DNA from 3 places in the Cytobacillus spongiae genome. Region 3 is predicted to be linked to each of the others. Evidence: a T-box and tRNA genes for the amino acid it is inferred to sense, from the RefSeq annotation. Region 3 holds a T-box; the other regions hold tRNA genes.
The links. The T-box of region 3 lies ahead of thrS (threonine--tRNA ligase). A T-box ahead of a tRNA ligase gene usually reads a tRNA of that ligase, here a tRNA-Thr.
Positions count from the first base shown of each region.

Region 1: it has a tRNA-Thr gene. The T-box ahead of thrS (threonine--tRNA ligase) is inferred to sense a tRNA for this amino acid. The anticodon was not compared.
Region 2: it has a tRNA-Thr gene. The T-box ahead of thrS (threonine--tRNA ligase) is inferred to sense a tRNA for this amino acid. The anticodon was not compared.

Region 1 covers NZ_CP089997.1:952,280-955,527, forward strand. Annotated here, with positions in the region: rRNA gene LS684_RS04960 (23S ribosomal RNA) at 1-700, shown strand, start outside; rRNA gene rrf (5S ribosomal RNA) at 881-997, shown strand; tRNA gene LS684_RS04970 (tRNA-Glu) at 1,008-1,082, shown strand; tRNA gene LS684_RS04975 (tRNA-Val) at 1,092-1,167, shown strand; tRNA gene LS684_RS04980 (tRNA-Thr) at 1,178-1,253, shown strand; tRNA gene LS684_RS04985 (tRNA-Lys) at 1,264-1,339, shown strand; tRNA gene LS684_RS04990 (tRNA-Leu) at 1,350-1,431, shown strand; tRNA gene LS684_RS04995 (tRNA-Gly) at 1,444-1,518, shown strand; tRNA gene LS684_RS05000 (tRNA-Leu) at 1,527-1,612, shown strand; tRNA gene LS684_RS05005 (tRNA-Arg) at 1,627-1,703, shown strand; tRNA gene LS684_RS05010 (tRNA-Pro) at 1,707-1,783, shown strand; tRNA gene LS684_RS05015 (tRNA-Ala) at 1,801-1,876, shown strand; tRNA gene LS684_RS05020 (tRNA-Met) at 1,897-1,970, shown strand; tRNA gene LS684_RS05025 (tRNA-Ser) at 1,994-2,086, shown strand; tRNA gene LS684_RS05030 (tRNA-Met) at 2,111-2,184, shown strand; tRNA gene LS684_RS05035 (tRNA-Asp) at 2,188-2,264, shown strand; tRNA gene LS684_RS05040 (tRNA-Phe) at 2,452-2,524, shown strand; tRNA gene LS684_RS05045 (tRNA-Tyr) at 2,536-2,619, shown strand; tRNA gene LS684_RS05050 (tRNA-Trp) at 2,627-2,700, shown strand; tRNA gene LS684_RS05055 (tRNA-His) at 2,723-2,798, shown strand; tRNA gene LS684_RS05060 (tRNA-Gln) at 2,835-2,909, shown strand; tRNA gene LS684_RS05065 (tRNA-Cys) at 2,914-2,987, shown strand; tRNA gene LS684_RS05070 (tRNA-Gly) at 3,000-3,073, shown strand; tRNA gene LS684_RS05075 (tRNA-Ile) at 3,079-3,155, shown strand; tRNA gene LS684_RS05080 (tRNA-Asn) at 3,210-3,248, shown strand, end outside.
Region 2 covers NZ_CP089997.1:3,364,660-3,367,907, forward strand. Annotated here, with positions in the region: tRNA gene LS684_RS16955 (tRNA-Gly) at 1-14, opposite strand, end outside; tRNA gene LS684_RS16960 (tRNA-Phe) at 24-99, opposite strand; tRNA gene LS684_RS16965 (tRNA-Asp) at 249-325, opposite strand; tRNA gene LS684_RS16970 (tRNA-Met) at 329-402, opposite strand; tRNA gene LS684_RS16975 (tRNA-Ser) at 426-518, opposite strand; tRNA gene LS684_RS16980 (tRNA-Ile) at 536-612, opposite strand; tRNA gene LS684_RS16985 (tRNA-Met) at 622-698, opposite strand; tRNA gene LS684_RS16990 (tRNA-Ala) at 719-794, opposite strand; tRNA gene LS684_RS16995 (tRNA-Pro) at 811-887, opposite strand; tRNA gene LS684_RS17000 (tRNA-Arg) at 891-967, opposite strand; tRNA gene LS684_RS17005 (tRNA-Leu) at 981-1,069, opposite strand; tRNA gene LS684_RS17010 (tRNA-Gly) at 1,078-1,152, opposite strand; tRNA gene LS684_RS17015 (tRNA-Leu) at 1,162-1,246, opposite strand; tRNA gene LS684_RS17020 (tRNA-Lys) at 1,257-1,332, opposite strand; tRNA gene LS684_RS17025 (tRNA-Thr) at 1,349-1,424, opposite strand; tRNA gene LS684_RS17030 (tRNA-Val) at 1,435-1,510, opposite strand; rRNA gene rrf (5S ribosomal RNA) at 1,520-1,636, opposite strand; rRNA gene LS684_RS17040 (23S ribosomal RNA) at 1,824-3,248, opposite strand, start outside.
Region 3 covers NZ_CP089997.1:3,151,443-3,154,690, reverse strand. Annotated here, with positions in the region: gene dnaI (primosomal protein DnaI) at 1-415, shown strand, start outside; gene ytxC (putative sporulation protein YtxC) at 592-1,464, shown strand; T-box leader at 1,531-1,774, shown strand; gene thrS (threonine--tRNA ligase) at 1,847-3,248, shown strand, end outside.

The DNA.
Region 1 (3,248 bases), 1.9 Mb from region 3:
CCCACGCCCCTGATCGGGGCGGGAGACAGTGTCAGGTGGGCAGTTTGACTGGGGCGGTCGCCTCCTAAAGAGTAACGGAGGCGCCCAAAGGTTCCCTCAGAATGGTTGGAAATCATTCGTAGAGTGTAAAGGCACAAGGGAGCTTGACTGCGAGACCTACAAGTCGAGCAGGGACGAAAGTCGGGCTTAGTGATCCGGTGGTTCCGCATGGAAGGGCCATCGCTCAACGGATAAAAGCTACCCCGGGGATAACAGGCTTATCTCCCCCAAGAGTCCACATCGACGGGGAGGTTTGGCACCTCGATGTCGGCTCATCGCATCCTGGGGCTGTAGTCGGTCCCAAGGGTTGGGCTGTTCGCCCATTAAAGCGGTACGCGAGCTGGGTTCAGAACGTCGTGAGACAGTTCGGTCCCTATCCGTCGTGGGCGTAGGAAATTTGAGAGGAGCTGTCCTTAGTACGAGAGGACCGGGATGGACGCACCGCTGGTGTACCAGTTGTCTTGCCAAAGGCATCGCTGGGTAGCTATGTGCGGAAGGGATAAGTGCTGAAAGCATCTAAGCATGAAGCCCCCCTCAAGATGAGATTTCCCATAGCGCAAGCTAGTAAGATCCCTGAAAGATGATCAGGTTGATAGGTCAGAGGTGGAAGCATGGTGACATGTGGAGCTGACTGATACTAATCGATCGAGGACTTAACCAAATAAGAAAGCGAAGGCGACTGTACAACTTCGATAGAAGGTAGGAGCCGGAGCTGGATTAGTTATGAAAATGGCATTACCGTTATTCTTTCTTCTTCTATACATTATCTAGTTTTGAGGGAATGAACCTCTTGACAAAATATTATTGTTTTGTTAATATAATTTTTGTCGCTAATTTAAAGTCTAGTAATTATTGCGAGAAGGTCACACCCGTTCCCATGCCGAACACGGAAGTTAAGTTTCTCAGCGCCGATGGTAGTTAGGGGCTGTCCCCTTGTGAGAGTAGGACATTGCTAGACTTACTAAATTGGCCCGTTGGTCAAGCGGTTAAGACACCGCCCTTTCACGGCGGTAACACGGGTTCGAATCCCGTACGGGTCACCATTTTAATATGGAGGATTAGCTCAGCTGGGAGAGCACCTGCCTTACAAGCAGGGGGTCGGCGGTTCGATCCCGTCATCCTCCACCATATGTTTTATGCCGGTGTAGCTCAATTGGTAGAGCAACTGACTTGTAATCAGTAGGTTGGGGGTTCAAGTCCTCTCGCCGGCACCATTTTTTGAATGAGCCATTAGCTCAGTCGGTAGAGCATCTGACTTTTAATCAGAGGGTCGAAGGTTCGAGTCCTTCATGGCTCACCATTTAGAATATGCGGGTGTGGCGGAATTGGCAGACGCACCAGACTTAGGATCTGGCGCCGCAAGGCGTGGGGGTTCGACTCCCTTCACCCGCATTATTTATATATGCGGAAGTAGTTCAGTGGTAGAACACCACCTTGCCAAGGTGGGGGTCGCGGGTTCGAATCCCGTCTTCCGCTCCAAAGATAGTGCCGGGGTGGCGGAACTGGCAGACGCACAGGACTTAAAATCCTGCGGTAGGTGACTACCGTACCGGTTCGATTCCGGTCCTCGGCATCATTTTATAAAAAGCGCCCGTAGCTCAATTGGATAGAGCGTTTGACTACGGATCAAAAGGTTAGGGGTTCGACTCCTCTCGGGCGCGCCATTACGGGAAGTAGCTCAGCTTGGTAGAGCACTTGGTTTGGGACCAAGGGGTCGCAGGTTCGAATCCTGTCTTCCCGACCACTTCTTATAAATTCATTGGGGCCTTAGCTCAGCTGGGAGAGCGCCTGCCTTGCACGCAGGAGGTCAGCGGTTCGATCCCGCTAGGCTCCACCAATTATAATTTGATTCATCATGGCGGCGTAGCTCAGCTGGCTAGAGCGTACGGTTCATACCCGTGAGGTCGTGGGTTCGATTCCCTCCGCCGCTATTAACTTCATATTATAATTAAACGGAGGAATACCCAAGTTCGGCTGAAGGGATCGGTCTTGAAAACCGACAGGCGGGTTAAACCGCGCGGGGGTTCGAATCCCTCTTCCTCCTCCATATTTTTTATTACTATTATATTATCGCGGGGTGGAGCAGTCCGGTAGCTCGTCGGGCTCATAACCCGAAGGTCGCAGGTTCAAATCCTGTCCCCGCAATTTGGTCCGGTAGTTCAGTTGGTTAGAATGCCTGCCTGTCACGCAGGAGGTCGCGGGTTCGAGTCCCGTCCGGACCGCCATTTTTACGAAACAAGTAATACATTATTATATTTGCTCAGTAGCTCAGTCGGTAGAGCACGAATGAATAAGCTTCTTGAATAATCAACAGCGTACCGATTGAATGGCTTCATGAATAATCATTCTGAAATCGGGACGAAGGTTTGACTTTGACTCATTTTACGAAATAAGTATGTTAAAATATTATTTGGCTCAGTAGCTCAGTCGGTAGAGCAAAGGACTGAAAATCCTTGTGTCGGCGGTTCGATTCCGTCCTGAGCCACCTTTCATTATGGAGGGGTAGCGAAGTGGCTAAACGCGGCGGACTGTAAATCCGCTCCTTCGGGTTCGGCGGTTCGAATCCGTCCCCCTCCACCATTTACATAGGGGCATAGTTTAACGGTAGAACAGAGGTCTCCAAAACCTCCGGTGTGGGTTCGATTCCTACTGCCCCTGCCAATCAAACAAAGTATTTATCATGGCGGCTGTGGCGAAGTGGTTAACGCATCGGATTGTGGCTCCGACACTCGTGGGTTCGATTCCCATCAGTCGCCCCATTATTATTAAATAATTTAATATGTGATTATAAATAGTGGGCTATAGCCAAGCGGTAAGGCAACGGACTTTGACTCCGTCATGCGTAGGTTCGAATCCTGCTAGCCCAGCCAAAAGGGCGGCATAGCCAAGTGGTAAGGCAGAGGTCTGCAAAACCTTCACCACCGGTTCAAATCCGGTTGCCGCCTCCATTTAATTAATATGCGGGTGTAGTTTAATGGTAAAACCTCAGCCTTCCAAGCTGATGTCGTGGGTTCGATTCCCATCACCCGCTCCAATTAGGGGCCTATAGCTCAGCTGGTTAGAGCGCACGCCTGATAAGCGTGAGGTCGATGGTTCGAGTCCATTTAGGCCCACCATAATATACACTTGAATTTTTATGAATATACATGGTATTATATACATATTAACATTCCACAGTAGCTCAGTGGTAGAGCTATCGGCTGTTAACC
Region 2 (3,248 bases), 210 kb from region 3:
TAAACTACACCCGCATATAACAATGGTGGCTCAGGACGGAATCGAACCGCCGACACAAGGATTTTCAGTCCTTTGCTCTACCGACTGAGCTACTGAGCCAAATTTAATAGTGATTTACTTATTTTAAAAATGTTCGTAAAATGTGTCAAACCTTCGTTCCGATTTCAGAATGATTATTCAAGAAGCTTATTCGGTCGTGCTCTACCGACTGAGCCAAATATAATAATACATTACTTATTTCGTGAAAATGGCGGTCCGGACGGGACTCGAACCCGCGACCTCCTGCGTGACAGGCAGGCATTCTAACCAACTGAACTACCGGACCAAATTGCGGGGACAGGATTTGAACCTGCGACCTTCGGGTTATGAGCCCGACGAGCTACCGGACTGCTCCACCCCGCGATAATAATATTTAGATAAATAAGTGGCGGAGGAAGAGGGATTCGAACCCCCGCGCGGTTTAACCCGCCTGTCGGTTTTCAAGACCGATCCCTTCAGCCGGACTTGGGTATTCCTCCGCAGTATAAAATTGAGATGGTGGACCTTGTAGGACTCGAACCTACGACCGGACGGTTATGAGCCGTCTGCTCTAACCAGCTGAGCTAAAGGTCCAAGACTTCATGGTAGCGGCGGAGGGAATCGAACCCACGACCTCACGGGTATGAACCGTACGCTCTAGCCAGCTGAGCTACGCCGCCATGATAAATCAAAGTATAATTGGTGGAGCCTAGCGGGATCGAACCGCTGACCTCCTGCGTGCAAGGCAGGCGCTCTCCCAGCTGAGCTAAGGCCCCAATCTTTTTTAGAAAATGGTCGGGAAGACAGGATTCGAACCTGCGACCCCTTGGTCCCAAACCAAGTGCTCTACCAAGCTGAGCTACTTCCCGAAATGGCGCGCCCGAGAGGAGTCGAACCCCTAACCTTTTGATCCGTAGTCAAACGCTCTATCCAATTGAGCTACGGGCGCAATATTTATAAAATGGTGCCGAGGACCGGAATCGAACCGGTACGGTAGTCACCTACCGCAGGATTTTAAGTCCTGTGCGTCTGCCAGTTCCGCCACCCCGGCACTACCTTTGGAGCGGAAGACGGGATTCGAACCCGCGACCCCCACCTTGGCAAGGTGGTGTTCTACCACTGAACTACTTCCGCATATATAATTGGTGCGGGTGAAGGGAGTCGAACCCCCACGCCTTGCGGCGCCAGATCCTAAGTCTGGTGCGTCTGCCAATTCCGCCACACCCGCATGATATAAATGGTGAGCCATGAAGGACTCGAACCTTCGACCCTCTGATTAAAAGTCAGATGCTCTACCGACTGAGCTAATGGCTCATATTAGTATATAAAATGGTGCCGGCGAGAGGACTTGAACCCCCAACCTACTGATTACAAGTCAGTTGCTCTACCAATTGAGCTACACCGGCATAAAGAATATGGTGGAGGATGACGGGATCGAACCGCCGACCCCCTGCTTGTAAGGCAGGTGCTCTCCCAGCTGAGCTAATCCTCCATTATATACGCTTGGCGACGTCCTACTCTCACAAGGGGACAGCCCCTAACTACCATCGGCGCTGAGAAGCTTAACTTCCGTGTTCGGCATGGGAACGGGTGTGACCTTCTCGCTATCGTCACCAAACTTTTCTTAAAGACATATATTATTATAATATGTTTTAAGTATTTTTCAAGAGAAATTTTATATTTATTCCCTCAAAACTAGATAATGTATAGAAGAAGAAAGAATATCGGTAATGCCATTTTCATAACTAGTCCAGCTACGGCTCCTACCTTCTATCGAAGTTGTACAGTCGCCTTCGCTTTCTTATTTGGTTAAGTCCTCGATCGATTAGTATCAGTCAGCTCCACATGTCACCATGCTTCCACCTCTGACCTATCAACCTGATCATCTTTCAGGGATCTTACTAGCTTGCGCTATGGGAAATCTCATCTTGAGGGGGGCTTCATGCTTAGATGCTTTCAGCACTTATCCCTTCCGCACATAGCTACCCAGCGATGCCTTTGGCAAGACAACTGGTACACCAGCGGTGCGTCCATCCCGGTCCTCTCGTACTAAGGACAGCTCCTCTCAAATTTCCTACGCCCACGACGGATAGGGACCGAACTGTCTCACGACGTTCTGAACCCAGCTCGCGTACCGCTTTAATGGGCGAACAGCCCAACCCTTGGGACCGACTACAGCCCCAGGATGCGATGAGCCGACATCGAGGTGCCAAACCTCCCCGTCGATGTGGACTCTTGGGGGAGATAAGCCTGTTATCCCCGGGGTAGCTTTTATCCGTTGAGCGATGGCCCTTCCATGCGGAACCACCGGATCACTAAGCCCGACTTTCGTCCCTGCTCGACTTGTAGGTCTCGCAGTCAAGCTCCCTTGTGCCTTTACACTCTACGAATGATTTCCAACCATTCTGAGGGAACCTTTGGGCGCCTCCGTTACTCTTTAGGAGGCGACCGCCCCAGTCAAACTGCCCACCTGACACTGTCTCCCGCCCCGATCAGGGGCGTGGGTTAGAATTTCAATACAGCCAGGGTAGTATCCCACCAATGCCTCCACCGAAGCTGGCGCTCCGGCTTCCAAGGCTCCTACCTATCCTGTACAAGCTGTACCAAAATTCAATATCAGGCTACAGTAAAGCTCCACGGGGTCTTTCCGTCCTGTCGCGGGTAACCTGCATCTTCACAGGTACTATAATTTCACCGAGTCTCTCGTTGAGACAGTGCCCAGATCGTTACGCCTTTCGTGCGGGTCGGAACTTACCCGACAAGGAATTTCGCTACCTTAGGACCGTTATAGTTACGGCCGCCGTTTACTGGGGCTTCGATTCAGAGCTTCGCTTACGCTAACCCCTCCTCTTAACCTTCCAGCACCGGGCAGGCGTCAGCCCCTATACTTCGCCTTGCGGCTTTGCAGAGACCTGTGTTTTTGCTAAACAGTCGCCTGGGCCTATTCACTGCGGCTTTTCAGGGCTATTCACCCTAAAAAGCACCCCTTCTCCCGAAGTTACGGGGTCATTTTGCCGAGTTCCTTAACGAGAGTTCTCTCGCTCACCTTAGGATTCTCTCCTCGCCTACCTGTGTCGGTTTGCGGTACGGGCACCTTTTTCCTCGCTAGAGGCTTTTCTTGGCAGTGTGGAATCAGGAACTTCGGTACTTTATTTCCCTCGCCATCACAGCTCCGCCTTATGGTAACGGGATTTGCCTCGTTACCGGCCTAACTGCTTGGACGCGCATAT
Region 3 (3,248 bases):
ATCCTACCTGTTAGGTGCTGTTGCAAATGAACTCGCAAAGAAGAAGGTTTCAACTATGATCATCTATGTACCAGAGCTACTCCGTGAGATGAAGAGTTCAATTGCAGATTCCACTCTTAATACGAAAATCGAAACAATCAAAAAAGTACCAGTAATCATGTTTGATGATATCGGGGCAGAAACGATGTCCAGTTGGTCAAGGGATGAAGTTCTTGGCCCAATCCTCCAATTCAGAATGCTCGAAAATCTACCTACTTTCTTTAGCTCCAATTTTGACTATCAAGAGTTAGAGCACCATTTGACCTATAGCCAGCGCGGTGAAGAAGAAAAGATGAAGGCAAGAAGAATTATGGAGAGAATCAAATATTTAACTACTCCGATTAAAGTAGACGGACCAAACAGACGAATGATGTAGGACGAGGGGACTGAATGAAAGATGTCAGTCTCTTTTTATTGCTTAGTGCGTAAGGTAATAAACCATACTTAAGCTGTTATAAAAAAGTGAGATGTATTTTCTTTAAGACCTGCTTCTATTTTGGCCAAGTTCCCCATATACATGAATGAGAGATTTCTATATAAGGGGGGATTTGGTTGATCAAGATCATCTTCCAAAATAAAGATGATGCAAAAAAGCTTCATCAACATCTTCATAACGAGTTGGGTTCATCCAATCATTTAAACAACACTCTTCTAATTGAAGATCAACATATAGTGAGCATTCAACTAGATCGAAGCAATACGGAGAATTTAGAAAGCTATAAATCTGCCTTTTACGATTTCATTTTTTATACGAAACAGGATGATTGGTTTTTAGACCTATTGGAAAACCAGTATTTTTTCCGAGAAGAAGAGGAACAAAGACAAATCCTTGACATCATTCATTCGATTTTAGAAGGCCAAAGGGAAGAGCTAATGGTATTTATTAATGAATTTGAAAGAGAACACCATTTAAAGCAGGCAATTGATCAAATATTTGAGGATCAGAACACTTTTTCGTTTGATTCCTTTGTTAAATTTCGATTACGTCCGTTTATGGAGCGATTAGAGAAATATGTGGAAATCTCCATTGATGAATATAAAATGGAACAGGAATACCAGATGTTCATAGAAACATTACGGCAATTTTTATTTAACAGACAGGCAAAGCTTCAACACCTTCATTTAATGATTGATGATGGAATTACGTTTTTTGATGCTCAATATTATGAAATGAAACGAGCAGAATTGATGCGAATGATTGATCGCAAACTGCTTGTAAACCACCCTGTTTATGTGGATTCTTTAACGATAGCTCCTTTATTATCAATAGCTCCTCAAATTATTTATCTCTACAGCGATGATGAGGATCAACCGCTCGTACGGACGATTCACAATATTTTTGAAGAACGAGTGATCTTACTGCCAGTTAGTCAATTTTATGAGGAGAAAAGGCAATTTCCGTTTACCGCTGATGAAAAAATGTAGCATGTCCTCTTGATTTTCAGAAAATAACATTTTATAATAACGTACATACTAAAGTTGAAAATCAATGAACAAGTGATGATGAGGACAACAGTATCTTTTTTACGGTTTGAAGAGAGGGAAGACTAGGCTGAAAGCTTCCTAACACGAAATGGATACTTACCACCTTGTAGCTTCAACCAGGAAATGAGTAATCAAGTATTGGTTGACGGTAGCAGCCGTTATCTGCTTCTAAAGCCGAGTTGGTTAAAGAATGTCGATTCGGGAATTTAGGGTGGAACCACGTGTATATGTATATTAACTCGTCCCTTTCTATAGGGACGAGTTTTTTTTATTTTCATTGCTATATTATAGCTTGAATTAAAAATGTTGAGGAGGAAGAAAAATGTCAGACATGATTAAAGTTGTTTTTCCAGATGGTTCGTTAAAGGAGTTTGCTAAAGGAACAACAACAGAAGAAATTGCCGCTTCTATTAGTCCTGGACTAAAGAAAAAAGCAATAGCTGGTAAATTTAACGGTCAAATGTATGACCTTCGCCGTCCAATCGTAGAAGATGGATCGATAGAAATCATTACTCAAGATGGCCAAGATGCATTGGAAGTTTTGCGTCATAGCTCTGCCCATTTAATGGCACAAGCTATTAAACGTCTATACAAAAATGTCAAACTAGGTGTAGGGCCAGTCATTGAAGGCGGATTTTATTATGATATCGATATAGAAGAATCCTTATCTCCAGAAGACCTGCCAGTTATTGAGAAAGAAATGAAGAAAATTATTAACGAAAATTTAGAAATTGTACGAAAAGAAGTTAGCCGCGAAGAAGCGATTCAACTCTTTAAAGAAATGGGAGATGAATACAAGCTTGAGTTAATCGAGGCAATTCCAAATGATGAAGCTGTGACACTTTATGAGCAAGGTGAATTTGTTGATCTTTGCCGTGGTGTTCATGTTCCATCAACTGGAAAGCTGAAAGAGTTCAAGCTTCTAAGCATTGCTGGAGCTTACTGGCGTGGAGATAGTGACAATAAAATGCTACAACGTATTTACGGAACAGCTTTCTTTAAAAAGGAAGACTTGCAAGAGCATTTACGTCTTCTAGAAGAAGCTAAAGAGCGTGACCACCGTAAAATTGGAAAAGAATTAAACCTATTTATGAATTCTTTAAAAGTCGGTCAAGGATTGCCAATGTGGCTTCCTAAGGGAGCGACTATTCGCCGAATTATTGAACGTTACATTGTTGATAAAGAGGAACGTCTAGGTTATCAACATGTCTATACACCTGTTATGGGAAGTGTGGATCTTTACAAAACTTCAGGGCACTGGGATCATTACCAAGAAAACATGTTCCCAGTCATGGACATGGATAATGAGCAGCTAGTACTTCGTCCAATGAACTGTCCGCATCATATGATGGTTTATAAGAATGGTATTCACAGCTATCGTGAATTACCAATTCGTATTGCGGAGCTAGGAACCATGCATCGCTATGAAATGTCAGGGGCTTTATCAGGCTTACAACGAGTACGTGGAATGACATTGAATGATGCTCATTTATTCGTTCGACCTGACCAAATTAAAGAAGAATTCAAGCGAGTCGTTCGTCTCGTTTTAGAAGTATATAAAGACTTTGATCTAAATGATTATTCTTTCCGCCTCTCCTACCGTGATCCACAAGATACAGAGAAGTATTTTGATGATGATGATATGTGGGAAAAAGCACAAGGGATGTTAAAAGAAGCAATGGATGAACTTGAGTTAGATTACTTTGAAGCAGAGGGAGAAGCAG